Regions from separate parts of the Arthrobacter sp. RAF14 genome, predicted to be linked through region 2. Evidence: riboswitches for the same ligand, from Rfam matches in the RefSeq annotation. Region 2 holds a riboswitch; each other region holds the start of a gene.
What was found. Region 2 has a riboswitch for S-adenosylmethionine ahead of AB4Y75_RS08455 (bifunctional o-acetylhomoserine/o-acetylserine sulfhydrylase). Riboswitches for the same ligand answer to the same signal wherever they lie in the genome.

Region 1 (9,380 bases), on a different contig from region 2:
TGGTGCCGTGTCAGCTGCGGTGCGCCGCACGCCGATTCCCCGTTCGGCCGCGTACTCGGCCAGCATCTCGCGGAGCATCCGGCGTCCGCGGTGCAGGCGGGACATGACCGTCCCGATCGGGGTGTTCATGATCTCTGAAATCTCTTTGTAGGCGAAGCCTTCGACATCCGCGAAGTACACCGCCAGCCGGAACTCCTCCGGAATGGCCTGCAGGGCCCGCTTGACGTCCGAGTCCGGCAGGTGGTCCAGGGCCTCCGTCTCAGCGGAGCGGAGACCGGTGGAGGTGTGGGACTCCGCCCGCGCCAGCTGCCAGTCCTCGATGGTCTCCCCGTGGGACTGCAGGGGTTCGCGCTGCCGCTTGCGGTAGAGGTTGATGTACGTGTTCGTCAGGATGCGGTACAGCCAGGCCTTCAGATTCGTCCCGGGCTTGTACTGGTGGAAGGCCGAGAACGCCTTGGTGTAGGCCTCCTGCACCAGGTCCTCGGCATCCGCCGGGTTCCGGGCCATCCGCATGGCCGCCGAATACAGCTGATCCACGTATTGCATGGCGTCCCGTTCGAAACGGGCGCGGCGCTGGTCATCGCTCTCGGACGCGACGTCCACCGCACTGCTGTCCGAGGCGGATCGCTCCGCTGCTTCTTCGCCCGCCTTCCGGGCCGCGGTGGCGGCTCCGGTCCCGGGGGTCTCCGATTCCGTGGTGTTCATCGCGTCCCAGTCTAGCCCCGTGGGCACACCCGGACGCTGGGTGGCGCGTGCCCGGATGACGGGTGCCGCCGGACGATCCAAGACCACGGGCATGGGCTCTCCTGACGCATCTTCCGCACGAGGCTTCTCCTCGTGTCATCACTGCTTCGGACAACGGCTCCCGCGGCGCAAATATTCCGCAAAGATGCAAGACTAGAGGTAGTCCGGGCGATCCTGTCCCGCGACCCACCAGGTGAACCATCTCTCCAGGAGGTCTCGTGTCCGTGGTTCGATTCCTTGCCCGTCCGCTCCTCGCCAGCAGCTTCATCGCCGATGGCATCCGCAAGATCAAGAAGGCGCAGGATCCCACCGTCAGGCCTGCCGTGCTGGCACGCCGGGTGGCGGACACCCTGCCCGTCGAGCTCGGCGACGCCTTCCTCAACCGGGCCGCCGGTGGCGCCCAGCTCGGAGCCGGTCTGCTCTTCGCCTTCGGCAAGGCGCCCCGCTTCGCCGCCCTGGTGCTCGCCGCGTCGGCCGCCTGCACCACCGCACTGGAATACCGCGCTGCCGATGCCACCACCAAGGAGGGCCGGGCCGCCCGTCGCAACCAGTTCCTGAAGAACCTCTCGCTCAACGGCGCCGCGCTCCTGGCCGTGGTGGACACCGCGGGCAAGCCGAGCCTCGTCTGGCGGGTGCAGAACAGGCCCGAGGGTGGCGCCGGCGCCGCCAAGGGAGACTGATTCGTGCCGCAGCAAGCCCCTGTCGTCCAGCCCTGGGCGGCGCCCCTGGCCTCCGGTCCGGTCGACGCGACCGTCTCCGTGCCGGGATCCAAGTCACTGACCAACCGTTACCTCGTCCTGGCCGCCCTGGCCGACGGCCCCTCGCGGCTCCGCGCCCCGCTGCATTCGCGGGACTCCGCACTCATGGTCGAGGCGCTGCGCAGCCTGGGGGCCACCGTGGAGGAGGTCCCCGGAGACGGGTTCTTTGGCCCGGACCTGGTCATCACCCCCATCCCTCACGACGCCCCGGCGTCCGCCGTGAGCGTGGACTGTGGGCTCGCCGGTACCGTCATGCGGTTCGTCCCACCGCTGGCCGCCCTGCGGCACGGCGACACGCATTTCGACGGTGACCCGCACGCACGCCAGCGGCCCATGGGCGCCATCATCCAGGCACTCGCGGCGCTCGGCATCGCCCTGGAGTCCGACGACGGCGGCACCCCCGCCTCGCTGCCCTTCACCGTGCGCGGCGAGGGCTCCGTCCCCGGCGGTCACGTGATCATCGACGCCAGCGGCAGCAGCCAGTTCGTCTCGGCCCTGCTCCTGGTCGGCGCGCGTTTCCAGGACGGGATCCACATCGAGCACGCCGGCAAGCCGGTTCCCAGCCTCGATCACATCCGGATGACCGTGGAGGTCCTCCGGTCTCTCGGGGTCACGGTGGACGACTCCGTGCCGGACCACTGGTTCGTCTCCCCCGGGCCCATCAGCTCCTTCGACGTCCGGATCGAGCAGGACCTCAGCAACGCCGGGCCGTTCCTCGCCGCAGCGCTCGTCACGGGTGGCACCATCCGTGTCCCCCACTGGCCCAGCCCCACCACGCAGGTGGGCGATCTCTGGCGCGACATCCTGGCCCGGATGGGCGCCTCCGTGACGCTGGACGGAACCACCCTGGTGGTCCGCGGCGGGTCCGGGATCCTCGGGGGAGATTTCGCGGACACGAGTGAGCTGGCCCCCACCGTCGCGGCGCTGTGTGCCCTGGCCGAGTCCCCGTCGCGCCTGAGCGGCATCGCCCATCTGCGCGGCCACGAGACCAACCGGCTCGAGGCCCTCGTCACGGAGATCCGGCGGATGGGCGGAGACGCGGAGGAGACCGCCGACGGCCTGATCATCCGGCCCGCGGCCCTGCACGGCGCCGTGCTGGACAGCTACGCGGACCACCGCATGGCCACCGCGGGCGCCATCTGGGGCCTGGCCGTCCCAGAGACCTTCGTTCAGGACATCGGCACCACGGCCAAGACCATGCCGGACTTCCCCGCACTCTGGAAGGCGATGCTGGACGGGCGCGACGGAGACCGTGACGGAGACACCGAGCAGATCCCGGCCCCCGGCACGCAGGCGGTCTCCTGACGTGGGGCGTGGCAATTCCGCACGTTCCCTGTCCTCCTGGGATGAATCCGACGTCCGGCTCCGGCCCAGCAAGCGTGGTTCCCGGCCACGCACCAAGGACCGTCCGAGCCACTCGGATGCGGTGATCGGCCGCATCATCACCGTGGACCGGGGACGCTACTCCGCCATGCTGGACGAGGGAACCCCCCAGGAGCGGATGGTCATCGCGGCCCGCGCCAAGGAACTCCGGCGCAACCCCGTGGTGGTCGGCGATTTCGTGGCGCTGGTGGGCGACGTCTCCGGCGATCCGGACACCCTGGCCCGCCTGGTCAGGATCGAGCCCCGCAAGACCCTGCTGCGGCGCAGTGCCGATGACACCGACCCGGTGGAACGCGTCGTCGTCGCCAATGCGGACAAGCTGGTGGTCGTGGTGGCCGCGGCCAATCCCGAGCCGCGCACCGGCTTCATCGACCGTGCCCTGGTGGCCGCCTACGACGCCGGGATCGAGCCGATCCTGCTCATCACCAAGGCCGATGTGAAGGACCCCGCGGAACTGCTGGCCAACTATCAGGCCCTGGATCTCAAAGTCATCATCAGCCGCACGACGGAGGCCGGCGCGAGCGGCATCGACGCCCGGAGTGCCGACGGCGGCTCCGCTTCGCTGCTGGGCGCCGCGGTGGAGGAACTCCGGGAGGAGCTCGACGGCGCGGTCAGCGTCCTTCTGGGGCACTCCGGCGTCGGCAAGTCCACCATGGTCAACGCCCTGACCGGTTCCGAACGGGCCACCGGCCAGGTCAACGCGGTCACAGGCCGCGGACGCCACACCTCCAGCTCCGCCCTGGCGCTCCAGATGCCCGGCGCACAGCCCGGCACCTGGATCGTGGACACCCCGGGCGTCCGTTCCTTCGGTCTGGCCCTCGTGGACCCCGAACGCATCCTGCAGGCGTTCCCGGACCTGGCGCCCGGCACCGAGGCCTGTGAGCGCGGCTGCAAGCACGGAGCGCACGCGGTCGGCTGCGGCCTGGATGCCTGGGTGGCCGAGGGCCACGCCGGGCCCGCCGGCGCGTCGCGGCTGGAGTCGCTACGCAGGGTCCTGGACGCGGGAACCCAGGAGGAACGCGAGGCCAAGGAGCTCGGCACGCCCTGACGGCGCGGTCACGTCCGGGGCCCGGATGAGCTGGGACGCTCGCTTTGTGGGTACGGTTTAACCCATGACGGACTCCTCCCAGAACTACACCGATGACCTCCGGCTTGCCCATGTCATGGCGGACCAGGTGGATGCCCTGACCATGGCCCGCTTCAAGGCCCAGGATCTGACGGTCGAGACCAAGCCGGATCTGACGCCCGTGAGTGACGCGGACCGGAGTGCCGAGGAGTACATCCGCGCTCAGCTCTCCCGGGCCCGTCCGCGGGATTCCGTCATCGGCGAGGAGTTCGGCACCACAGGGCATTCCTCGCGCCGCTGGGTGGTCGACCCGATCGACGGCACCAAGAACTTCGTACGCGGCGTGCCGGTCTGGGCCACGCTGATCGCCCTCATCGAGGATGATCAAGTGGTGGTCGGCGTGGTGAGCGCCCCCGCCCTGAGCCGCCGCTGGTGGGCTTCCAAGGGTCACGGCGCCTACACCGGACGGTCCCTGGCCTCGGCGACCCGCCTGAAGGTCTCCGACGTCCACCGTCTCGAGGACGCCTCACTCTCCTACTCCAGCCTGGGCGGCTGGAAGGAACTCGGCCTGCGGGACGAATTCCTCGACCTTCATGACACGGTCTGGCGCACCCGCGCCTACGGGGATTTCTGGTCGTACTGCCTGCTCGCCGAAGGCGCCGTGGATCTGGCATGCGAACCGGAACTGAACCTCTACGACATGGCGGCCCTGGTCCCGATCGTGACCGAGGCCGGTGGGCGTTTCACCTCCCTGGACGGCCAGGACGGCCCGTTCGGCGGCAACGCGGTGGCCAGCAACGGCATTCTGCACTCGGAGTTCCTCCGGAGGCTCAACCCCGGGCTGGACGATCTGCTGCAGGCTCCCTGAGCAGGTCATATTCCTCGTAATATTGGCGGCGCGTTCCTTCGGGGACGCGCCGCTGTTTTACTCTCGTAATCAGGTCACGAGTGCCAGCGCTAAACCCCGGTTTGCTGGCCGGCAACCCTCCAGACGCGGTGGGGTGCCCCGGGTGACGACCAGGCCGTCCACAGAAAGTGGTGCGGCAAGCGCGGTGCCCGCCTGTGCGGGCCCCTCACGATGCAGAGGTCCAGCATGTCCGTCAACACCCTCGCCCCCCGCTCCGCCGTCGCAGGAAACGAGCGCGGTCACGCGCCGTCGTTGGCCGCCAATCCGTTCGCCGCGGTCACCGGCGCGGAGATTCAGGCCCCGCTCATCCAGGGCGGCGCGGTCCGCTACGCAAACCTCGACTACGGGGCTTCCGCCCCCGCGCTCAGCGTGGTCTCGGCCTATCTGAACGAGATCCTGCCGTATTACGCGAGCGTGCACCGCGGCGCCGGATACGCCTCCCAGATCAGCACTTCGGTCTATGAGAACGCCCGGGAGATCGTCCGCGACTTCGTGGGCGGCCGCCCGGACGACCTGGTGATCTTCACGCGGAACACCACCGATTCACTGAATGTCCTGGCGGGCTGCCTGCCGCAGCGCCAGGGCGAACAGGCCGGCGACGTGCTCTACCTGGACATCGAGCACCACGCCAATCTGCTCCCCTGGCAGCGGGTCGGGCACCGGAGCCTGGTGGCCCGCGAGACCATCGCCGCCACCGTCGCCGCCCTCCGGGAGGAACTCGAAACCGGCGGCGTCGCCCTTCTTGCCGTCACCGGCGCGTCCAACGTCACCGGGGAGATCCTGCCGATCGCCGAGCTCGCCGCCCTGGCACACGAGTACGGCGCCCGGATCGTGGTGGACGCCGCCCAGCTGGCGCCGCACCGCCGGATCGACATCACCGCGCTCGACGTCGACTTCCTCGCCTTCTCCGGCCACAAGCTGTATGCGCCGTTCGGCGCCGGAGTCCTGGTGGGCCGCGCCGATTGGCTCGACGCCGGCACACCGCACCTGCTGGGCGGCGGCGCCGTGCGCGAGGCCCGCCTCGACACCGTCGTGTGGACCACCGGCCCGGCACGCCACGAGGGCGGCTCTCCGAACGTGCTCGGCGCAGCGACCCTGGCACGCGCCACCCAGGTCCTCGCCTCCCTGGATCACGACTCGTGGCAGCAGCATGAGGCGGACATCCGCCGGCACCTGGAGGAGGGCCTCTCCGCGCTGGAAGGCGTCACCGTGCATCGGATCTTCAGCGATTCTGCTGATTCGATCGGCGTGGTGAACTTCTCCGTGGAGGGTTACGACGCCGGCCTGGTGGCTGCCTACCTCTCGGCAGAGCACGGGGTGGGGCTCCGGGACGGCAAATTCTGCGCGCATCCGCTCCTCAAGCGTCTGGGTCTGCCGGCCGGTTCCCTCCGTGCCAGCTTCGGCCTGGGCTCGCGGCTCGAGGACGCCGAGCGTCTCATCGAGGGCATCCGCCGGCTCCGCGAGCACGGTCTGGGCTGGGATTACGTCGTGGACGCCGGACGCTGGGTCCCGGCGAACGACGAGCGGAGCTACCCTCACTGGGCCCCGAACACCCCCGGCACGGCCGGCGCCGCGCCCTGCACGACCACGGACTGAGCACCACCGCGGACCGAGCACCACCGCAGGCTGAGCCGGGCGGCTGCGGGTCGGGTCCGGGCGGCGGTTCCGCCCCGAGGGGATCCGCACCCGTCCCGCTTGTGCCACTCTTTAACGGCAGTGTCTCCCGGCGGCCCGCGGGAGACGTCCGTCGTCGTCCAGGAGTCACCCGCATGTCAGCCCGTCACGTCTCCCCACCCGGTGGTCCCCGCATGGACACCTCCACCCGACGGGAGATGGGCCGGGCCTTCGAGCAGGGCGGGGAACACTACGCGCAGGTCCGGCCGTCCTATCCGGAGGAAGCGGCCTCGTGGTGCGTTCCCGCAGGAGCACGGTCCGCGGTGGATCTCGGAGCGGGAACCGGCAAGTTCACCGAGCTGCTCGTGGACCTCGGCCTTGAGGTGACGGCCGTGGAGCCGTCCGCCGACATGCTCGCGCAACTGCACGCTCAGTTCCCCGGCGTCGCGACGGTGGAGGGGACCGCGGAAGCCACCGGCCTCCCGGCGGAGAGCGCCGATCTGATCACCGTGGCTCAGGCCTGGCACTGGTTCGACCCCCTGGCGGCGAGCGCGGAGGCCGTCCGGGTCCTGCGCCCGGGCGGGACCCTGGCGCTGGTCTGGAATCAGCTGGACACCTCGGTCCCGTGGGTGCACAGGCTGTCCCGCATCATGCACGCCGGCGACGTCATCAAACCGCACTTCGTGCCCGCCGTCGGGCCCGGCTTCGGCGAGCTCCAGGGGGCCGTGATCCCGTGGCACGACCGGGTCACTCCGCAGGATCTCCTGGAACTCACCAAGTCCCGGTCCTACTACCTGAGGGCCTCCGCCCCGACCCGAGAGAAGGTCCTGGGAAACCTCGAGTGGTACCTGCACGAGCACCTGGGCCACGGGCCGGAGGAAGTCCTCACCCTTCCCTATCGCTGCTACGCCTGGAAGGCCGCGCGGACCTGACGGTCACACTTGCGTCCACGTCTCGGTCACTTTAGAGTTTTAGGCAAGCCGAAACTATGAAATTCGGGTTACCTAAGGAGATTGAGATGACGACGGAACTGACCCCGCGAGCCGTCACCCCGCGCCGCGGCGCGGGAGTCCTGCTCCTCGGCCCCGCCTTCGTCGCGGCCATCGCCTATGTCGACCCGGGCAACGTCGCCGCCAACCTCACCGCAGGAGCTCAGTTCGGCTACCTGCTGGTCTGGGTGCTGGTCGCCGCCAACGTCATGGCCGTCATGGTCCAGTACCAGTCCGCCAAGCTCGGGCTGGTCACGGGGCATTCCCTCCCCGAACTGCTCGGGCAGCGTTTCCCCACCTGGGGCCGCCGGCTCTTCTGGCTCCAGGCCGAAACGGTCGCCGTCGCCACCGACCTGGCTGAGGTGGTGGGAGGCGCGATCGCTCTCAATCTGCTGTTCGGCATCCCCCTCCCCCTGGGCGGCATCATCATCGGCGCGGCGTCGATGGTCCTGCTCACCATGCAGAACCGGAGGCGTCAGCGCAGCTTCGAGAACGCCATCATCGTCCTGCTCGCCGTGATCACGGTGGGGTTCCTCTGCGGTCTCATCGTCAGTCCGCCCAGCGCCGGTGGAGTCCTCGGCGGTCTGGTGCCGCGGTTCCAGGGGACCGAATCCGTGATGCTGGCGGCCAGCATGCTGGGCGCCACGGTCATGCCACACGCCATCTACGTGCACTCCGCCCTGTCCCGCGACCGGCACCGGCCCACGGGAGGCTCCGAACCGGACGAGCGGACCCTGAACCGCCTGATCCGCGCCACCCGTTGGGACGTCGTCTCGGCCCTGGCCATCGCGGGCGCGGTCAATATCGGCATGCTGCTGCTGGCCGCCTCGGCCCTCAGCGGCCGGGACGGCACGGACAGCATCGAGGGCGCCCACGCGGCCATCACGACGACGCTCGGCCCCGTGGTGGGTGCGGTGTTCGCCATCGGGCTGCTCGCCTCCGGCCTCGCCTCCACCGCCGTGGGATCCTACGCCGGAGCCACCATCATGGGCGGCCTGCTCAAAGTGCAGATCCCGCTCATGCTGCGCCGGGTCCTCACTCTCATCCCCGCGGTGATCATCCTGGCCGTGGGCATGGACCCCACGCAGGTCTTGGTCCTGAGCCAGGTCGCGTTGAGCTTCGGGATCCCCTTCGCGCTGATTCCGCTGTTCCTGCTCAGCCGGGACCGCCGCGTCATGGGCCGTCACGCCGACCATCCCGCACTCCAGGTCGCGGCGGCCGTGAGCGCACTCCTGGTGATCGTCCTCAACGGCGTGCTCATCTGGCTCACCTTCGTCCCCTAAGGCTGACGACGCCGGCCGGAGCACGTTCACCGGGCGGTCTCCCCTGGCTCGACTAAACTGAGGCCGTGAAGTCTGCCGTCGCCTCCTCCTCCATCGAGGACTACGTCAAGGTCATCTACTCGTTCACCGAGTGGCAGGACAAGCCCATCAGCAGTACCCAGCTGGCACAGCGGCTCGGCGTCGCCAACTCCTCGGTGTCCGAAATGGTCCGCAAGCTGAAGGACCTCGGCCTGGTGGACCACAAGCCGTACGGCGCCGTGACGCTGACCGTCGAGGGCCGTACCCTCGCACTGGCGGTCGTCCGGAGGCACCGCCTGATCGAGACGTTCCTGGTCCGGGAACTCGGCTATGCGTGGGACGAGGTCCATGACGAGGCGGAGTTGCTGGAGCACGCCGTCTCCGAGACGTTCGTGGAACGCCTGGCGGAAAAGCTGGGCCACCCCGGCCGCGACCCGCACGGCGACCCCATCCCCACTGCCGACGGCACCGTCGCACTCCCCGACGCCCGGCTGCTCTCCGAGCTGGATGAGGGGCACCACGGGCACATCACCCGCATCAGCGACGACGACCCGGAGCTCCTGCGCTATCTCAGCCGCGAGGGCGTGGACGTGGACGCCGTCGTCGAGGTCGGCGAAC
Region 2 (9,380 bases):
ACGGAACACCGCAGACCGGACGACGCCGGGACGCGTCGTCACCGTGACCCCGAACCCCGCCCTGGACACCAGTTACTTCCTGGAACGGATCGAGCACGGCGCCAGCCACCGGGTGGCCCCGCCGCTGGCCCGCGCGGGCGGCAAGGGACTCAACGTCTCCCGGGTGGCGCACCAGCAGGGCCGCCGCACCCTGGCCGTGGCCCCCGTGGGAGGGTCCACGGGCGAGGTCTTCGCCGCGGAGCTGGAGGCCAGCGGGGTGCCGCACCGTCTGGTCCCGGTGGAAGCCGAGACCCGGCGCAGCATGGCCTTCGTCGAGGAGGCCCTGGGGGACACCACCATCTTCAATGAGAGCGGCCTTCCACTGGCCGCCGCCGACTGGCAGCGGCTCGCGGCCGCCGTCGTCGACTCGCTGCAGGACGCCGCCGTGCTGGTGGGCTCCGGCAGCCTGCCGCCGGGCGCGCCCGCCGACTTCTACCCCGCCCTGGTCACGCTGGCCCATCAGCATGGCGTCCCCGCCATCATCGACACCTCGGGACCCGGCATCCTCGCCGCGGCCCGGGCGGGCGCCGACATCCTCAAGCCCAATCATCACGAACTGCTCGACGCGTTCGGCGGGGACGATCTGCCGGCCGCCGCGCTGCGGCTGCTGGAGCTGGGGGCCCGCACCGTCGTCGTGAGCTCCGGGAGCGACGGCATGCGGCTCTTCTCCGCGGACCACCCCCGGCACAGCTGGCGGGCCCGGCTCGCCGAACCCCTGAGCGGGAACCCGACCGGGGCGGGGGACGCCGCGGTCTCGGCGCTGGCGACGGCGCTCGCCGAGGGCCTCACCGACCCCGAGGGCCTGCTCCGGAGGGCCACCTCCTGGTCGGCCGCCGCGGTCCTGATGCCCGGGGCGGGGGAGATCTCACCCCGGCACACCGAACTGGAACAACACCTGATCATCACCCTGGAGGAACTTGCATGAGCCTGGTCAGCACCCGCACCATCATGGACCGCGCCACCGGGCGGGGCAGCGGTCAGGGAGCCTTCAACGTCATCCATCTGGAAACCGTGGAAGGTCTGATCGCCGGGGCGGAGGAGGCCGGGCTGCCTCTCATCCTGCAGATCTCGGAGAACTGCGCGAAGTACCACCGCGGCCTGGAACCGCTCGCTCTTGCGACGCTGTCCGCGGCGCGCTCCGCCGGGGTGGACATCGCCGTCCACCTGGATCACGCCGAGAGTGAGGATCTGGCCCGGCAGGCCGTGGACCTGGGCTTCGGCTCCATCATGTACGACGGCGCGCATCTGGACTACGCGGAGAACGTCGCCTCGACCGCGCGGGTGCGGGAGTACGCGCACGCCGCAGGCGTCTACGTCGAGGCGGAGCTGGGCAAGGTGGGCGGCAAGGACGGAGCCCATGCCCCCGGCGTCCTGACCGACCCCCAGGAGGCCCGGGACTTCGTCGCCGCCACCGGGGTCGACGCCCTGGCGGTGGCGGTCGGATCCTCTCACGCGATGACCAGCAGGGACGCCCAGCTGAACCTGGAACGCATCGCCGCCTTGCACGCCGCGCTGGAGGTTCCGCTGGTGCTGCACGGCTCGTCGGGGGTCTCCGACGCGAACATCCAGGCGGCGATCCGTTCGGGCATGACGAAGATCAACGTCTCGACACACCTTAACGGTTTCTTCACACGGGCTGTGCGCGAGTACCTTGAAGCTCATCCGGATATTGTGGATTCCCGGAAATACCTGGGGGCAGGGCGGGCCGCGCTGGTTCCAGAAGTGGCCCGGCTTCTGACTCTCTTCAACACTGCGGAGCGTACTTCATGAACCGGACTGACCGATTGACGGCGATCCTCGACCTCCTGGCGGAGCGCGGCCAGATCGAGGTGGAGGACATCGTCACCCAGCTGGGTGTCTCTCCCGCCACGGCACGCCGTGACCTGGACTCCCTGGCGAAGCAGCGCCTCCTGAGCCGTACCCGGGGCGGCGCCACCACGGGCTCCGTCTCCTATGACCTGCCGGGCCGCTACAACCGGGACGACAACGCCGAGGCGAAGCAGCAGATCGCCCTGGCCGCGTCCTCCCTGGTGGAGCCGTACATGGTGGTGGGCCTCGGCGGCGGAACCACGAGCACCGCCCTGGCACAGGTCCTCGCGACGCGGGACGACCTCAACGCCCCGTCCAATCGACCCACCCTGACCGTGGTCACCAACGCGATCAACATCGCCTCCCAGCTGGCCGTGCGCCCCAACATCAAGATCATGGTCACGGGCGGCATCCTGAATCCGCGCTCGTACGAACTGGTGGGCCCGTTCACGGACACCATCATGCAGAAGGTGGCGCTGGACATCGCGTTCATCGGCGTCAACGGGGTGGACCCCGTGCTCGGCCCGACCATCAACGATGAGGGAGAAGCCCAGGTCAACTCCCTGATGGCCAAGCGCGCGCTGGAGGGCTACATCCTGGCCGACTCCTCCAAGATCGGCAAGCGGGCCTTCGCCACCATGCACGGCTTCCAGATGCGCAACCTCATCACGGACGAGGGGATCTCCGCCAAGGACCTCAAGGCGTTCCAGGACCGTGGCACCAAGGTGCTCGTGGCCCGGGAGGGTGTCGCGGACCACCGCCACGCCGCCCCGGTCGCGCCCGAGGAGGACTCGGCGCACTAGGACTGTTGCGCCTGGACAGGCGCACCTGGACTGGTGCGCCGGGACCGGAGCGCGCCGCGGCGCGGCGTCCGGCCTCAGAAATGCAGGGGCGGCGCGTCCAGCACGGTGGCCGCCTCGCCGCACTGTGTCCACTGGCTGAACGGCGTGTCCAGGCGGTACTTGCCGTGGTCCTCGCGGATGAGCGTGCGGATCTCCGCGTTGCCCGGATTGTTGAGGGACTCGAAGTACTCCACTGACCAGTGGAACCAGCGCATGCAGAACAGCCGCATGGTCAGGCCGTGCGTCACCAGCAGGGCGTTCGGGGCGTAGCTGGGCTTGGACCAGTGGCGGTACAGGGTCTCCATGAAGCTGGAGATGCGGTCGTAGACATCCGAGCCGGACTCGCCCTCGCGGAACCGGTAGAAGAAGTGCCCGTAGGCGTTCCGGAGTTCCTTCTGGTCCGCGATGTCCCCGGCGATCTGGAAGTTGGCCCAGTCCTGTTCCCGGAGCCGCGGCTCTTCGATCACCCGCTCCGTCAGGTCCTCCAGCCCCAGGGCCTCCAGCGTCTGGTACGCCCTCAGATACGGGGAGACATAGACACAGACCTGCTGGCCGTCCAGCTGGCGGCGGATCTTCTCACCCGCCTGGCGGGCCTGCTCCACTCCGAGCTCGGTGAGCGGGATCCGGTAGTCCGGGACCCGGTTGTAGATCCCGGTGTCCACATTGGCCGCCGACTGCCCGTGCCGGATCATGATGATTTGCTGCGGCGCACTCATAGGCCCAGCTTAGGCGCACCCCGGGGATGCCGGAGCCCGGGGACCGGCGAAGGGTGCGCGTGTCCACGGCGCGTCACTACAGTGGTGACATGCCACGCCTGAAGCCGCCCGCGCCGTCGTCGTCCCTGGATGGGGAACCCCTGGCCGATGGCGCGCGACGCCGGCGGCTCCGGTGGGAGATCACACTGGTGCTGGCGCTGTCCCTGGGGCAGTCCGCGGTGTACTCGGTGGTGCAGCTGGCCGACAAGCTCAGCCGTGGCCCGCTCTCCTCTGCGACGTCCACCCTGAACCCCTCCCGGAATCAGCGGGAGCTTTTCGACCTGCTGTACCAGCTCCTGGACATCGTGTTCTCCCTGGTGCCCGTCCTGCTCGCCTTCTACCTGCTCGCCACCTTCCTGCCCTGGCACGGTGAAGCCGGGCGGAAGCCGTGGCGCGGGATGGGTTTCGATCTGGCGCGTCCGGTGCGCGACGGCGGGACGGGCCTCGGGCTCGCCTTCGCCCTGGGAGCCGGGACCCTGGGCCTGTATGCGGTGGGCAGGGCGCTCGGCATCACGACGGCGATCATCCCGGCCGCGCTCGACGCCCACTGGTGGACGGTGCCGGTCCTGGTGCTCTCCGGGATCCGGCACGGCGTCCTGGAGGAGACCCTGGTGGTCGGCTACCTGTTCCGTCGACTGGGTCAGCTGGGACTGTCGCCGTGGTGGATCGTCCTGGCGAGTTCCCTGCTGCGGGGCAGCTACCACCTGTATCAGGGTTTCGGGCCGTTCCTGGGGAACGTGGTGATGGGGCTCGTGTTCGGCTGGGTGTACTTGAGGTGGCGGCGGGTGATGCCGCTCGTGGTGGCTCATGCCCTGCTGGATGTGGGCGCGTTCGTGGGCTACGACCTGTTCGGCAAGGCGATCGGGCTGGGCTGAGCCCTGCCCGGCCGCCCCGCCCTGCTCGGCCATCGCAGTCCGACCGCGATGCCGGGTGGCCGCCGTCAGCGCGCTCCCAGCAGCTCCCGGGTCAGGGTGGTGGCCAGGTCGTCGAAGCCGTTGAGCCGTTCACTCACTGCCGGTGAGGTGGTGCCGGTGCCGGTGCCGGTGCTTTGGCCGCGGTCCGGGAAGGCGGACATCTCGATCAGGAGCAGGCCCGGTTTGTCCGCCGTGGTGTCCGCGACCAAGGCCGTCCGCCGGGTGTCAGGAGCGCCCCGGAGTGCTTCCCCGCTGGTCGTCTTCGCGGCATGCCCGGCGAGTTCGGTGTCCTTGGCGTAACGGGTTTCGGTGAGTAGCAGCTTGCTGTTCAGGGGTAGCGCGGCCACCGCTCCGACCCGGACGACCAGGCTGTGAGTCGGTTCCACGAATTCGCACAGCACAGGGAGCACACTGGCGTTGAGCCCGCCGGACCCCTGGGGGACGACCGTGACGGGTTCCAGACCCGATCCCGCGAGCTTGCGGACCGTGGGAGCCGCGGCGGTGCACAGGGTGTTCGCATCCGCGGCGCCGTGAGCCACGGTCTGGCGCTGATCGGATGGCGCCGCGGCGTCCGTGGCGGGAGCGCACTTCCGGAGATCCTGGTCCTGCACGTGGGCGCAGGCGCCGAGGCCGGCGACGTCCGGCTCCGACGCGGCGTACACGAGTGAGGACTTGCCGGGAGCCTGCGGCGTGGCTTTGGCGAGCGCGGGAATGAGCTTCTCCGCCAGCGAGACAGCGCCGTCGCAGTCCGCGGCCTCGGCCTGTGCCTGGACCACGCGGTCAGCCACGGGAGTCTGTTCCGGCCAGGCGTCCCAGAGCAGCGTGCATCCGGCCCCGGAGTCCTTCCAGAAGAGGACGTCGGTCCCGGCGATTTTCCGCACCTCGTCGTCCTGCCATCCGCCGCCTGTGCGCATCTGCGCCAGCGGCTGCCGGTAAGCGAGGGTGAGGGCCTTCCTGGTGTAGACCGGCGCACCGAGGGAAGCTGCGGCGTCCCGCCACACACCGCATTCACTCAGGTTGCTGTCGAAGGTCTTGCGGGGCGCCACGGACTCGCCCGGAGGCAGTTCGCCGAGCGCCGTGGCCAGCACGTCGCATACGGCGACGCCGGGGCGAGAATCCTTCCGGGCGAACGACGCCGGGTCATCCCGCAGGCGCGGCGCGATGGACTTGGCATAGGCCTCGGGCTGGGTGCAGTCGTAGGCGGACAGCGAGTCCTGGGCCAGGGTGATGGCGTGCTCGAAATCGACGGGCAGGCTGATCGTGCAACGACCGGTCGACCGGCTGGAACGGTACGCCACCACACCGCCGAGTTCGACCCGGTCCTGCCAATGCCGCTGGGACGCGCTGCTGTTCCGATAGATCACGGCCTGCACCCCGTCGTCCTGGACCCGGCAGTCGGACGGGGTGGAACTGACGAGCTGGGGCCGCAGGCCGAAACCGGCGGTGATGCGCGGGTCGAGCAAGGCGCACGGGTCGACGGCGGCCAGCCGGCGGCGCACCTCGGCCTGATCACGGTCCGGGTTCCCTGCCGGCACGGACCGCTGCGTCGGAGACGGCTGGGCCGGTCCGGGCTTCCCGCCGTCGGGGGTGCACGCCGTGACCAGTACGGTCAGCGCGGTGAGCAAGGCTGCGAGTGATTTCTTCTTCATGGCCCTCCCTCTGGGCTATGACGCCACACCCGTCGGAGCGGGGTGGCGGGGTCCACGGCGGCACCGCTGTCCGGCACGGCCGGTTCGGACCGTACGGGAAATGGCACCGTCGCCTGTGGACCCATGGTACTGATGCGAGTGGTGACGTTAAGGCTCCCGGCATGGACAGCCCGCACCAGGGGGTCAGACGAAAGAGGCCGCCGCTTCCGAGAGATTCGGAAGCGGCGGCCTGAACCCGGACTGAGCCGGTGGGACTCAGAGGGTCACTGAACCCTTGGCCGTTTCGAAGGTGACGGACATGATGCCGGGGGTGCCGTGCGGAGCGATCCACTCCACGGCGACGTCCTCCAGCGGGTTCTCCACTTCCTCGCCGAGCCATTCGGTCACGCGCTCCGCGGAACCGGCGATGGTGAGGCTGGAGACCCGGACGTCACTCGGGTACACGAGCGACGGATGGAGGGTGGAGTCACCCTCCCACTTGAGCATGTACGGCACCTGCGGGTCCGCGAGGAGACCCAGGATGCCGATCTGCTTCCAGATGAGCTCGCGGCCGTCGGGGAACTTCCGGTTCCCGGGGACGGCTTCGCGGCCCAGACGTGATTCAAAGGGGGCCAGGTCGTCCACGGCGACGCACCAGCCCATCCACCCACCGCCCATCGCGGAGCGCGCACGGACGGCTTGGCCGAAGGGCGCCTTGTCCGATGCGGGGTGGTCCAGGACTTCCACGACCTCAAGGTATTTGTGGTCGGCCAGGGGGAAGATCATGTTGCGGGTGCCGAAACGGGGGTGTACCCCACCGCGCACCGCGTGCAGTCCAAGAGCGGCAGAAATGCGCTCCGCCGTGGCCTGTAGGCCATCGCGTTCACAAGCGTAAGAAACGTGATCCATGCGCATGGCATCATCCTTGCACTTTGTGACAAGGCACTCAGCTTAGGGTTACCTAAGTCACTCGGCGGCAGTGGTTTTCCGGGAGTCCGTGCGGATTTCCCGGGTTCCGGGCTTGGGTGGGCATGGCCGGAAGGGGCGACCAGGGGCCGCAGCGGTGAGGCGACGCACCTGCCGCGGCTCTGGCCACGGCAGAGTCATCGGCTCAGTTGCAGACCGTGACGTGGCGGTAGCCGAGCACCCGGTCGCCCGCCCGGTTGTACACATTCGCGGCGATGCCGACGCACTTGCCTCTCATGTTCGTCAGCTGGACTCCTCCGGCGTAGTACTCGTAGATCCCGTGGTCGTAGGAGTACACCGAGCTGGTGGCGATGTTGAGGCCCAGATTGCTGCTGCCGGCCTTGTTGTCGTACAGCATGGCGCACGCCGTGCCGCCGTTGTTGCTCGAGTACCAGTACTGAATCGTCGCCGTCGTACCCGGAACCGCGTAGGTGTTCTTCTTGATCCCCGCGCACTGTTTCACGATCTGCCCGTGCTGTTCGAGCGGTCCGGCGGATGCCGGAGCGCTCGAGGCCAGCAGGCCCGCGACGGCGAGGCCGGCGGTGGTGACAGCGGCCAGCAAGCGGCGGCCGAAACGTGGTGTGTGGTCTGTCTGAGTGCTCATGATGAAACTCCTCGGTGATGCAGGTGAGTGATGGTTCAGAGTCAACCTCACAGGTCCGCGGAGGGGAATGGGCAGACCTCCCCATTCGCGGGGATCCCGGCGGAGGGAAGCGTGCTCCGGGACGTACTGTGACGCACGCCTTTCCCGCGCCGCTCCCGGCCCTTTACCCTGATTCTCAGGTCATGAGTGCCAGCACTGAGCCCCGGCTTGCTGGCCGGCAACCCTCCGTCCGCGGCGGGGTGCCCCGGGTGAAGACCGGGCGGGTCGGCATGCACGCCGGCACGCAAGCGCGGGCCGTGGGCGCCGTCTACCTCCCTTCCGGGAAGGCTGACGCCGGCGATGGTGGGGGAGACCGTTCCTGGCCCTTGAAATCTAAGGAATGCCATGACCAACAACTGGTCCTTCGAAACCCGCCAGATCCATGTCGGTCAGGAGCCGGACGCCGCCACGGGCGCACGGGCCCTGCCGATCTACCAGACCACGTCCTTCGTGTTCCCGAGTGCCGAGAGTGCGGCCAACCGCTTCGCGCTCGCGGAGCTGGCCCCCATCTACACCAGGATCGGAAATCCCACCCAGGATGCCGTGGAGCAGCGCATCGCCAGCCTCGAAGGTGGCCTGGCCGCCCTGCTGCTCAGCTCGGGTCAGGCCGCGGAGACGTTCGCGATCCTCAACATCGCGGAGGCCGGCGACCATGTGGTGGCCAGCCCCAGCCTGTACGGCGGCACGTACAACCTCCTGGCCAACACCCTGAAGAAGTTCGGCATCCAGGTCACGTTCGTCGAGGACCCGGACAACCTGGACCACTGGCGCGCCGCGGTGCAGCCGAACACCAAGCTGTTCTTCGCCGAGGTGGTCTCCAACCCGCGGCAGGACGTCCTGGACATCGAGGGCGTCGCCTCCGTGGCCCACGAATCCGGTGTCCCGCTGATCGTGGACAACACCCTCGCCACCCCGTACCTCATCCGGCCGCTCGAATGGGGCGCCGACATCGTGGTGCACTCCGCCACCAAGTACCTGGGCGGCCACGGAGCGGCGATCGCCGGCGTGATCGTCGACTCCGGCAAGTTCGACTTCGGAGCGGACCCGGAGAAGTTCCCGGGCTTCAACACCCCGGACGAAAGCTACAACGGCCTCGTCTACGCCCGGGATCTCGGCGCCGACGGCGCTCTGGGCGCCAACCTCAGCTACATCCTCAAGGCGCGTGTGCAGCTGCTGCGTGACCTCGGATCCGCCGTCAGTCCGTTCAACGCCTTCCTCATCGCCCAGGGTCTGGAGACTCTCAGCCTGCGCGTGGAGCGGCATGTGGAGAACGCGCTCAAGGTGGCCGAATTCCTGGAGGCCCGCGACGACGTCGAGCGCGTCGCCTATGCGGGACTGCCGAGCAGCCCGTGGTTCGAGCGGGGGCGCAAGTATGGCCCGAACGGCATCGGCGCCGTGGTGGCGTTCGAGATCGCCGGTGGGCTGGAGGCCGGCAAGGCCTTCGTGGACGCCCTGGAACTCCACTCCCACGTGGCCAACCTGGGCGACGTGCGCTCCCTGGTCATCCACCCCGCCTCCACCACCCACGCCCAGCTGAGCGAGGAGCGCCAGCGCGCCGCGGGCGTCACCCCGGGCCTGGTCCGGCTCGCGGTGGGCATCGAGCACATCGATGACATCCTGGCGGACCTGGACGCCGGCTTCCGGGCGGCCAAGGCTGCCGTCTGAGTCCCTCGGGACATCTGCAGGGCCGCGTATTCTTCGGAATGCGCGGCCTCCTGCGCCCTCCCGGCGAACATAAATCGCGGGGAACCGTCTCATGAGACGTCATCTTCAGAAACGGTCCC
Region 3 (9,380 bases), on a different contig from region 2:
CACCAGCCGTCGATGGGGAGGGGTACCCATGAAGTGCTCCCCATGGTCCGGGCCGTTATGGCACGCGCGTGCTACGAGCCTGAGGCATCATCCGTCTGGTTCGACGGATGGTCCTTCGAGCACGACACGGTCCGGACCTGACACGGGGTCACTTGACGCCCGATGATCGCCGATCAGGCGGCGTTAAGTGACCCCGTGTGCGGAGGGTAGGGACTAGCTCAGCGCCTGCTGGAAATCGCGGATCAGGTCGTCCACGTCCTCCAGCCCCACGGAAAGCCGCACCACGCCGTCGCCCAGCCCGATCGCGGCCCGGCCTTCGGCGCCCATGGCGCGGTGCGTCGTCGTCGCGGGATGTGTGATGAGGCTCTTGGAGTCGCCCAGATTGTTCGAGATGTCCACCACGCGCAGGCCGTTGAGCAGCTTGAACGCGGCATCCTTGGCGGTGCCGCCGGGCAGCGGGGCCAGTTCGAAGGTCAGCACCGTGCCGCCGGCGCTCATCTGCCGCGCGGCCAGCTCGTACTGCGGGTGCGAGGTCAGGAGCGGGTACTTCACCCAGTTCACCCCGGGCTGCTGCTCGAGCCAGCCGGCCAGCGTCAGCGCGGAGGCGGACGAGTGACGGACACGCATGTCGAGCGTCTCCAGACCCTTGGTCAGCACCCAGGCGTTGAAGCTCGACAGCGACGGCCCCGTGTGCCGCATGAGGTTCTTGACCGGTCCGTCGATGAACTCCTTGGTCCCGAGGATCGCGCCGCCCATGACGCGCCCCTGACCGTCGATGTGCTTGGTCCCGGAGTACACGACGACGTCGGCCCCCAGATCCGTGCAGCGCTGCAGCATGGGGGTGGCGAAGACGTTGTCGGCCACCACGGTGGCGCCCGCGGCGTGCGCGAGCTCGCTGACCGCGGCGATGTCCACGATCTCCTGCATCGGGTTCGAGGGGGACTCGAAGAACACGGCCTGCGTCGGCACGGCCAGCGCCTCACGCCATTGCTCCAGGTCCGGGCCGTCCACGAACACCGTCTCCACGCCCCAGCGGGGCAGGATCTCGTTCAGGATCACGAAGCACGAGCCGAACAGGGACCGCGCGGCCACCACGCGGTCCCCGGCGGCGAGCAGGGCGCCCAGGGCCGTGAACACGGCGGACATGCCGGACGCCGTGGCGAAGCACGCCTCGGTGCCTTCGAGCAGCCGCAGCCGTTCCTGGAAGGTGGCGACGGTCGGGTTGCCGTAGCGCGAGTAGACGAAACGCTCGTCCTCACCGGTGAAGGCGCGCTCGGCGGCCTCCGCGGAATCGTAGACGAAGCCCGAATTCAGGAACAGGGCCTCGGAGGTCTCGAAGAAGTTGGTCCGGTCCAGACCGCCGCGCACCGCCTGGGTGGCCGGCGACCAGGACGCGGCCTCAGGATTGAACGCCATGCGTCACGCCCCGATCGTGGTCGGCAGGCCGCTGTTCTTCCAACCGTTCACGGTGCGCTCCCCGAAACGGTCCGGAACGCCTTCGAAGCCTTCCAGGACGTTGTACGAGGACCAGCCGGCCGCCGTCGCGGCTTCCGCAGCGGCGATCGACCGCTGGCCCGAGCGGCACAGGAAGACCAGATCCGTGGTGCCCGGTTCCGGGGCCTGATCGTTCAGTTCGGCCAGAAAGCCCTGGTTGGGCACGCCGCCGGCCAGATTCCACTGGATGAAGAGGGGCTCGCCGGCCGGAGCCTTGGGGCGGCCGATGTGCGCCCACTCCGCCTCGGTGCGCACGTCCACCAGAACGGCGCCCTCCTTGAGCTTGTCCCACGCCTGCTGCGGCGTCAGGTCTCCCGCGTAGCTCACAGGGCACCGCCGAACGGGGCGAAGCCGGTGGCGGGCACGGCGTAGGGGTCCACGATGGGTGCCGGGGGAGCGGGCGGGGCGTACGGCAGGACCACGGCCTGCGCGGCGATCACCGTCTCCCCGTTGAACGTCACGGACGGGCTGCCGTAAAGGATGTACCCGTCGGCCAGGGCGGCGGAGACGCGTTCGCAGAACTCGCGCGTGTCCGGGCCGGTCAGCAGGCGGTACGGCAGGCGGGCGGGTGCCACTGCGGGGACCGTCTCCGGGGCGCTCTGGGGCACGACGGCGGCCTCGGCCACGGCGGGCTGTTCGGCTGCGGGGGCGGTCGCCGTCGTCGTGACGGGCTTCGCGGCCGCGGCCTTGGTGGTGCGCGGAGCCCGGGCGGCGGACTTGGCCGGGGTGCTCCGGGGTGCAGTGGCCTTGGGGGTTCCGGGGGTTCCGGACGGAGTGGACGTGGGTTCTTTGCGGGCAGGCAAGTGGGGCTCCTTCGCGCTTGCAGTTGACACATGCCGAGTAGTCACCTGAGGCACCCCGCCGCGTCTGGAGGGTTGCCGACCGGTCAGTCAGGGCTTGTCACCGGTACTCGTTACTCTGCAAAAAATCTAGCACCAGGCCCCGGGGAGACGCGGGGAGAAGGATGACGGGAGGCTTCATCTTCTGTCATGAACCGGCCCCGGCTGCGGCCTGCGGAACAGACCGCTGGGACCGACCCACGGAAGTTCGGTTCACCCACGTATTTTTCGGTGGGCAGACCGAACTTCCGTGGGCGAAGCCGCCTGGCCCGCCCGGACCTCCGCCTCAGCCGACGGTCACGACGACCTTGCCCCGCACGTGTCCCTCCTCCAGGAGCCGGTAGGCGTCAGCCACCTGCTCCACCGGGAACTCTGCTTCGAGGGGCAGGACCAGCGAACCGTCGGCAAGCGCCGCCGCGATGCGCTCCAGCGAGCCGGGAGCGGCATCCCCGCCGCCCGTGGCCGTGAACCCGCCGCCCGGGTGCCCGTGTGCGGCGATCGCGGTGATGCGTTCCGCCGGCACGCCGAAGCCCTGTGCCACGGTGATCACCTCGGCGCCGTTGAGATCGGCGGCAGCCGTGGGCGTGCCGATCTCCGCCACCCGGTCCGCCAGGCCCTCGCCGTAGGTGACGGGGATCGCCCCGAGCCCGCGGAGGAATTCGTGATTGCGTTCGGAGGCGGTTCCGATCACCGTGGCACCCGTCGCGACGGCGAGCTGTGTGGCCAGGACGCCCACGCCGCCAGCGGCTCCGCCGATCAGCACGGTGTCCTCCGGGGACAGCTTCAACTGGTCGATCGCGGCGGCCGCGGTGCGTCCCGCGAGGTCCAGGCTCGCTGCGAGCTGGTCCGAGAGCCCGTCCGGGGTCCGGTGGAGCGAGGAGGCCGGCACCAGAACGAAGTCCGCCACCGCCTCGTGCCGTTTGCCGCCGAACACCCGGACACCCACGGCGAAGTCCGTGACACCCTCGCCGAGGTCGTCGACCACGCCGGCGAAGTCGTTGCCCACGCCGGAACCCGGAGCGCCGCCGAACGCCTCCGCCACGGGACCGCCGTGGAAGATCTTGAAGTCCACCGGGTTCAGGCCCGCCGCGGTGACGCGGACCCGGACCTCGCCCGGACCGGGCTGCGGCACCGCGACCTCCACCAGCTGAAGGACTTCCGGACCGCCGAACTCTTCATACCGCACTGCACGTGTCATGGTGATTCCTCGCTCTGCGCTGTCGGCGCCGTCCGGTTGCCTCGCGGGTGCGCTGCACTCCGGACCGGCGCGGTGTTCTCACTGATGCTGCGTGCAACAGGCCTGGAGAGGCCCGCATTCCGGATGCGACGGCGTATGACGAAACGGGGTGCGGGGCGGGTTCCGTGCGAGCCGGGCAGGGAGTCGCGGAGGCGCCTCAGCGCGGCAGCTGCGCGGTGAACGCCCCCAGCTCGGACAGCAGTGCGGTCAGGCGGGACAGGCCGCCGTCGTCGTCCGAGCCACCGACCTCTTCGCGAGCGGCAGGGGAGGTGAACATGGCGATCGCCTCGAGGCGGCAGCCGCCGCCGGGCAGTTCGAGGAAGTCGAGGACTTCGAGGACGGGTCCGTGTGAGTCGGCCTCCGCCTCCACGGTCTGCACGATGCGCCACGGCTCGGAGACCTCGTGGAAGGAGCCGTAGAAGGTCCAGTCGTCGCCACCCGCCGCCACGGAGTAGCTCCACGACCCTCCGGTGCGCGCATCCCAGCGCCGGAAGCGCAGCTCGACGCCGTCGGGCACCAGCCAGCGCGCCAGCCAGAGCGGGTCGGTGTGGGCGCGGAACACGGTCTCGACGGGCGCGTCGAACTCCCAGACCCTGTTGATGCCGCGCAGGCCCTGCCATTCCTCGAGCTGCCGGATGCTCTCCACCTGTCCGCCTCCTTGTTCTCCTGGAAGTCTGCGGTGGCCGTCATCCGAGGTCAACGAGGGCCCTCACGAGGCGGCACAATTCGTCACCGGCGTTCATCCCGGGTCATGCGGCGCAATCAAGGGGATGGTTGACTGAAGAGATGATCCGCGCCATGACCCCCGCCGATTTCCGGGCCGTCCAGGACCTGGAGCGCGCCGCGGGAGAACTCTTCCGGCAGGCGGGAATGGACTCCATCGCCGACGACGACCCCTTCAGCGACGCCGAACTGGCCGCCACTGTGGCGGAGGGCTGGGCGTGGGTGCTGACCGTGCCGGACGGCGGCGCGGCGCCGGTCCCCGGCGCGGTGGACGCCGTGGGCGACACCGATGCCGTGGGCGGCGCCGTCGCAGTGGCCGGGTACGCCGTCGGCGAAGTGGTGGACGGCGCGGCGCATCTGGAGCAGCTCAGCGTTCACCCGGGGCACGCCAGGCAGGGGCTGGGCGCACGCCTCCTGGATCACTTCCGTGCCGTCGCCCGGGAGCGCGGGATGGGGCGGACCACCCTGACCACGTTCCGTGAGATCCCCTGGAACGCGGCCTACTACGCCCGGCTCGGATTCACCGTGCTGCCTGAGGCCGAGTGGGGGCCGGAATTGCGGGCCAAGGTGGCCGAGGAAGCCGCCCACGGCCTGGACCGCTGGCCGCGCGTGGTCATGGTGGCGGAGGGCTGAGCCCTACGACCCGCGATGGAGCTGCGCCCCGCCTCAAAGCGCCTCGAACAGGCTCAGAGTGGATCGCGCTCGAAGTCGATTCCGGAGGTGCCGGCGCGCCAGTGCAGCTGCCCTCCGGTGTAGCTGAGGCTCAGATCCTGCCGGAGGAGCTCGAGGAACCATTGCTGCTGTTCACCCTGCTCCCCGGGGCAGCCGACGGCTCCTACGGCGATGTCGTGGACCCGCATCACGTCGTGGTCGAGTGTGGCCTTCGCCGAGACAGGCCCACAGGGGGTCTTGGACGCCAGCAGCAACTCGCCATCGACGGATTGCAGCGAGGCGGTCACGGCGCCGTCGCCCGCCCAGGGCAGGGCCATCCCGTGGTCCAGGGCGCGGATGCTCCGGTACGGCGTGCACGGCGAATCCGGGACGAACCGTGCACAGGTGATCGGAGGAAGCCCCGACGGTCCGGGCTGCGCGGGCCGGGAGGCGATCGAGGACGCCCCGCTCCCCGCCCCCGTCACGTCGGAGGTGGCAGGGCGTCCAAGTTCCGGCGGCGGTTCGGCGCAGGAGGCCAGAAGAATCGCGGACACCATCGCCGCGGTGACCACGGGGCCCAGGCGGGGGCGGCGTGAACCCCCGGGACCGCGGCTCCGCGGGACCAGCCAGGTCTTGCCGTGAGACATCGCCGGACCCCCACTTCGCCGTACTCGACCGTGGTTGAACCGTATACCGGTCCTTCGGACCTGCCAAGGGGCCGGGCCCGCCCCGGCCGGCCCTACGCGATCCTCACTCGATCTCTACTCGATCCCGGCGAACAGCCGGTTCAGTTCCTCGGTGAGTTCCGCGGCGACGGCCGGGTCGGAGCCGATCTCCTTGCCGTCGATGTGCTTCACCGGCGCGATCAGGCGGATGGAGGAGATCAGCCACACGGCGTCGGCGTCGAAGAGGTCTTCCGGCTCCAGCGGGCCATAGCCGAGTTCCCAGCCGGCCGCCTTCGCGGCCGTGAACAGCGCGCCCTGGGAGGTGCCCGGGAGGATCCCGGCATCAAGCTGCGGCGTGACGAGACGCTTGGTGACCGAGCCGTCGTCGTTCACGTCGCGGTGCGCCAGCAGCACGGTGGACGTCGGGCCCTCCAGCACGCGGCCGTCAGCGGACAGGAAGATCACGTCGTCCGCGCCGAGGGAGTGCGCGTGCCGCAGCGCCGCCATGTTCACGGCGTAGCTGAGGGTCTTCGCACCCAGCAGGAGCCAGGGAGCGCGGTCGGCCAGATCACTGTCGTAGCCGCGGTCCAGCAGCACGACGTCGATCCCCTCCACGCGCTGCTTCTTCCCCAGGGCGGGGGCCGGGCTCGCCTGGACCCACTCGGTGGGGGCTCCCGCACCCTCCACGCCCCGGGTGACCAGGAGCTTCACCACGAACTCGTCCACGCCGGGATGCGATTCCAGATAGTTCTCCACGGCTGTGCCGATGGCCGCGCGCCACGCGTCCTCGCCACTGATCTCCAGCTCCAGGGCGCGGGCCGACCCTGCCAGCCGTGCCAGATGGGCCGGGAGTTTCCGGAGTTTCCCGTCGAGCACCAGGAGCGATTCGAAGACGCCGTCCCCTCGGGTGGCGCCCAGGTCCGTGGCCATCAGCTGCGGCACGGACGCGTCCGCCAGACGGCCCTGGGGGTGGGCGGGATCAAGGAACACGAGCACGGTGCTGGGGGACGTGGAAGTCATGGGACAAGCGTATCCACCCGGCCGGGCGTGGGGGCGCCGACCCGGCGAAGTCCCCGGGGTGCGGCGGCCGGGCGGTTCCCGGGTGAGAATGTCTTGACGGCACGGCGCCCGGCGGGGGCGACCGGCACAGGAGTGGGGGAGACGCATGCTGCCATACAGCTGGCCTCAGGAGTGGTCCGTGGGGTTCACCATCTGGGTCATGGCCGACGTGGTGATCCGTCTCGTCCTGCTCGGCGTGGTGCCCGGCAACCGCCGCCCCACCACGGCCATGGCGTGGCTGCTGGCCATCTTCCTGGTGCCCGACGCCGGTCTGGTCCTGTTCCTGCTGTTCGGCAACTTCCGGCTCAAGGGCCGCCGCGCCCGCGAGCTGGAGGACGTCAACCGACGGGTACGGGAGGCCAGCTCCGTCCTGGAAGGGGTGCCCGAGCAGCTGCACCTGCCGGTCTGGCTGCGCTCCGCCATCGAACTCAACCACCGACTCGGGGCCCAGCCGCTCACCACCGGAAACCGTGTCGAGCTCATCCCCGGCTATCTGGAATCGATCGAAGCGATGACGGCGGCGGCGCGTGGGGCCAAGCGCTACGTGAACGTCGAGTTCTACATCATGGCCTACGACTCGGTGACGGAACCGCTGTTCACGGCCCTGGAAGAGGCGGCCGAACGGGGCGTGGAAGTCCGTCTGCTGTTCGATCACATCGGCACGCTGCGGGTGCGGGGTTACCGTCGTCTGCTGCGCCGCCTGAAGAATTCGGAGATCCGCTGGCGGCGCATGCTCCCCGTCATGCCGTTCTCCGGGCAGTGGCGCCGCCCCGATCTGCGTAACCACCGCAAAATCATGGTCGTGGACGGGGAGGTGGCGTTCACCGGTTCGCAGAACCTCACGGAGCCCTCCTACAACAATCCCAAGCACCGCAGGGCCGGCCGCCACTGGGTGGAGCTCATGGCCCGAGTGGAGGGCCCGGTGGTGGCGAGCCTGAACGTCGTCTTCGCCACCGACTGGCTGAGCGAAACGGACGAGTCCCTGGAGGAGCAGATCGTCCTGCCCGACGCCGTCGACGGCCACATCCCGGCCCAGGTGGTGCCGAGCGGCCCGGGGTTCTCCCAGGAGAACAACCTCCGCCTGTTCAACACCCTGATCTACTCCGCGCAGGAGCGGGTCTCCATCTGCAGCCCGTACTTCGTCCCGGACGATTCGCTGCTGTACGCGATCACCACGGCCGTGCAGCGCGGCGTTCACGTGGAGCTCTTCGTCTCCGAGCAGGGCGACCAGTTCCTGGTGCATCACGCCCAGCGGTCGTACTACCAGGCGCTCCTGGAAGCCGGGGTGCGGATCTTCCTCTACAAGGCGCCCGCCGTGCTGCACGCGAAGCACTTCACGGTGGACGAGGAGGTCGCGGTTCTCGGTTCCAGCAACATGGACATGCGGTCCTTCTCGCTGAACTTCGAGGTGTCCCTGATGATGGTGGGCCCGGAGATCGTGGCCGCGCTGCGGAAGGTGCAGGAGTCCTACCGGTCCACCTCGCGGGAGCTGACGCTGGAGGAGTGGCAGGAACGGTCGGTGCTCTCGAAGTACGTCGACAACGTCTGCCGGCTCTCGGCCACCTTGCAGTAGGGGCCTTGCGCCGGCGGTGTCCGGTCGACCCACGGTTTTGTGGTTCACCCACCGACATTTCCGGGGGCGAACCACAGAACCGTGGGTGCCGCGGGTGGGCTGGACCGCGGGCGGGCAGGGGTCAGCGGGAGGCCGCGCCGCCGTCGTCGTCCGTGGCGTCATCTCCGGTGTCCGACGCCGGCGTGTAGACGATCAGCTTGAGCGCCGGAGTGTCCGCGAGGCTCAGCTGGTGATGTTCGTAGACGCGGGTTCCGCCGCCCGGATGGTTGAAGGCCCGGGTGCGGGGCGTGAAGCCGCGGATGCCGTACCCGTCCCACTGCGCCCGGAACTCGGGGCTGGACTGCAGCAGCCCGGCGACCAGGCTGGCCTTCCGGGCGTCCTCGATCCGGGACCCCGTCTCCGCCCGGAACTCGGCCAGGAACTGCGCGCTGGTCTGCTCCCAGTCCGGCAGCAGGGCGCGGACCGCGGGGTCGGTGAAGACCAGCCGCAGCAGATTCCGCTCGGGCCCGGAGACCTCCAGGACGCGCGGGAACAGCGAACTGTAGGCGTGGTTCCACGCCACGATGTCCCAGTTCCCTTCCAGCGCCAGGGCCGGATTCGGGTCGATGGCGTCCAGCAGCCGTTGCACGTGGGCGGTGGTCTCGGCGGTCCCGGGGCTCGGCGCGGGCGCGGTGTAGCCGAACGGGGTGAACAGGTACCGCTGCTCGGCGGGCTCCAGCCGGAGGACCGTGGCCAGGGACGTGAGCACCTCGCGGGACGGATTCACCTTGCGGCCCTGCTCCAGCCACGTGTACCAGGTCACGGAGATGGCGGAGAGGAACGCGACCTCCTCGCGCCGCAGGCCCACGTCCTTGCCCCGGCCGGCCTGCGGCAGCCCGTAATCGCTCCGCACCGCCCGACGACGACGCGCGGCCAGGAAGTTGCCGAGTTCCTTCCGCCAGGCTTCGGCTTCGGTCATGGTGGCCGCCTTTCGGTGGAGTCTGCCCCCGGTTCCGGGCTGAGACAGTGAGTTCCCGATGAAACAGCGTTCTATGGTCACTGTTTCGGCGGAAACTCACTGTTTCGGCCGGTGGGGGGTCTGCGTGTGAGCGGGTGGGTTCGTCGGCAGGAGTCCGGTGACCGCCGTCGTCGTCGTCGAG

Region 1: linked by a shared signal. The riboswitch ahead of AB4Y75_RS03755 (aminotransferase class V-fold PLP-dependent enzyme) and the one ahead of AB4Y75_RS08455 (bifunctional o-acetylhomoserine/o-acetylserine sulfhydrylase) in region 2 are both predicted to bind S-adenosylmethionine.
Region 3: linked by a shared signal. The riboswitch ahead of AB4Y75_RS16480 (DUF1737 domain-containing protein) and the one ahead of AB4Y75_RS08455 (bifunctional o-acetylhomoserine/o-acetylserine sulfhydrylase) in region 2 are both predicted to bind S-adenosylmethionine.

Annotation. Positions count from the first base shown of each region.
Region 1 is NZ_JBFREG010000001.1:797,417-806,796, reverse strand. Features, by position in the region: gene AB4Y75_RS03780 (sigma-70 family RNA polymerase sigma factor) at 1-705, opposite strand, end outside; gene AB4Y75_RS03775 (DoxX family membrane protein) at 963-1,424, shown strand; gene aroA (3-phosphoshikimate 1-carboxyvinyltransferase) at 1,428-2,807, shown strand; gene rsgA (ribosome small subunit-dependent GTPase A) at 2,809-3,933, shown strand; gene hisN (histidinol-phosphatase) at 3,998-4,819, shown strand; SAM riboswitch class IV at 4,892-5,007, shown strand; gene AB4Y75_RS03755 (aminotransferase class V-fold PLP-dependent enzyme) at 5,045-6,454, shown strand; gene AB4Y75_RS03750 (methyltransferase domain-containing protein) at 6,628-7,404, shown strand; gene AB4Y75_RS03745 (Nramp family divalent metal transporter) at 7,491-8,744, shown strand; gene AB4Y75_RS03740 (metal-dependent transcriptional regulator) at 8,810-9,380, shown strand, end outside.
Region 2 is NZ_JBFREG010000002.1:171,124-180,503, reverse strand. Features, by position in the region: gene AB4Y75_RS08495 (1-phosphofructokinase family hexose kinase) at 1-964, shown strand, start outside; gene AB4Y75_RS08490 (class II fructose-bisphosphate aldolase) at 961-1,809, shown strand; gene AB4Y75_RS08485 (DeoR/GlpR family DNA-binding transcription regulator) at 1,806-2,651, shown strand; gene AB4Y75_RS08480 (histidine phosphatase family protein) at 2,726-3,406, opposite strand; gene AB4Y75_RS08475 (CPBP family intramembrane glutamic endopeptidase) at 3,496-4,320, shown strand; gene AB4Y75_RS08470 (hypothetical protein) at 4,386-6,008, opposite strand; gene AB4Y75_RS08465 (VOC family protein) at 6,264-6,902, opposite strand; gene AB4Y75_RS08460 (hypothetical protein) at 7,099-7,557, opposite strand; SAM riboswitch class IV at 7,736-7,853, shown strand; gene AB4Y75_RS08455 (bifunctional o-acetylhomoserine/o-acetylserine sulfhydrylase) at 7,942-9,261, shown strand.
Region 3 is NZ_JBFREG010000011.1:22,663-32,042, reverse strand. Features, by position in the region: gene AB4Y75_RS16490 (O-succinylhomoserine sulfhydrylase) at 214-1,416, opposite strand; gene AB4Y75_RS16485 (rhodanese-like domain-containing protein) at 1,420-1,821, opposite strand; gene AB4Y75_RS16480 (DUF1737 domain-containing protein) at 1,818-2,297, opposite strand; SAM riboswitch class IV at 2,306-2,412, opposite strand; gene AB4Y75_RS16475 (NADP-dependent oxidoreductase) at 2,620-3,531, opposite strand; gene AB4Y75_RS16470 (SRPBCC domain-containing protein) at 3,728-4,216, opposite strand; gene AB4Y75_RS16465 (GNAT family N-acetyltransferase) at 4,345-4,926, shown strand; gene AB4Y75_RS16460 (hypothetical protein) at 4,980-5,591, opposite strand; gene AB4Y75_RS16455 (aminodeoxychorismate lyase) at 5,706-6,629, opposite strand; gene cls (cardiolipin synthase) at 6,775-8,241, shown strand; gene AB4Y75_RS16445 (helix-turn-helix transcriptional regulator) at 8,363-9,199, opposite strand.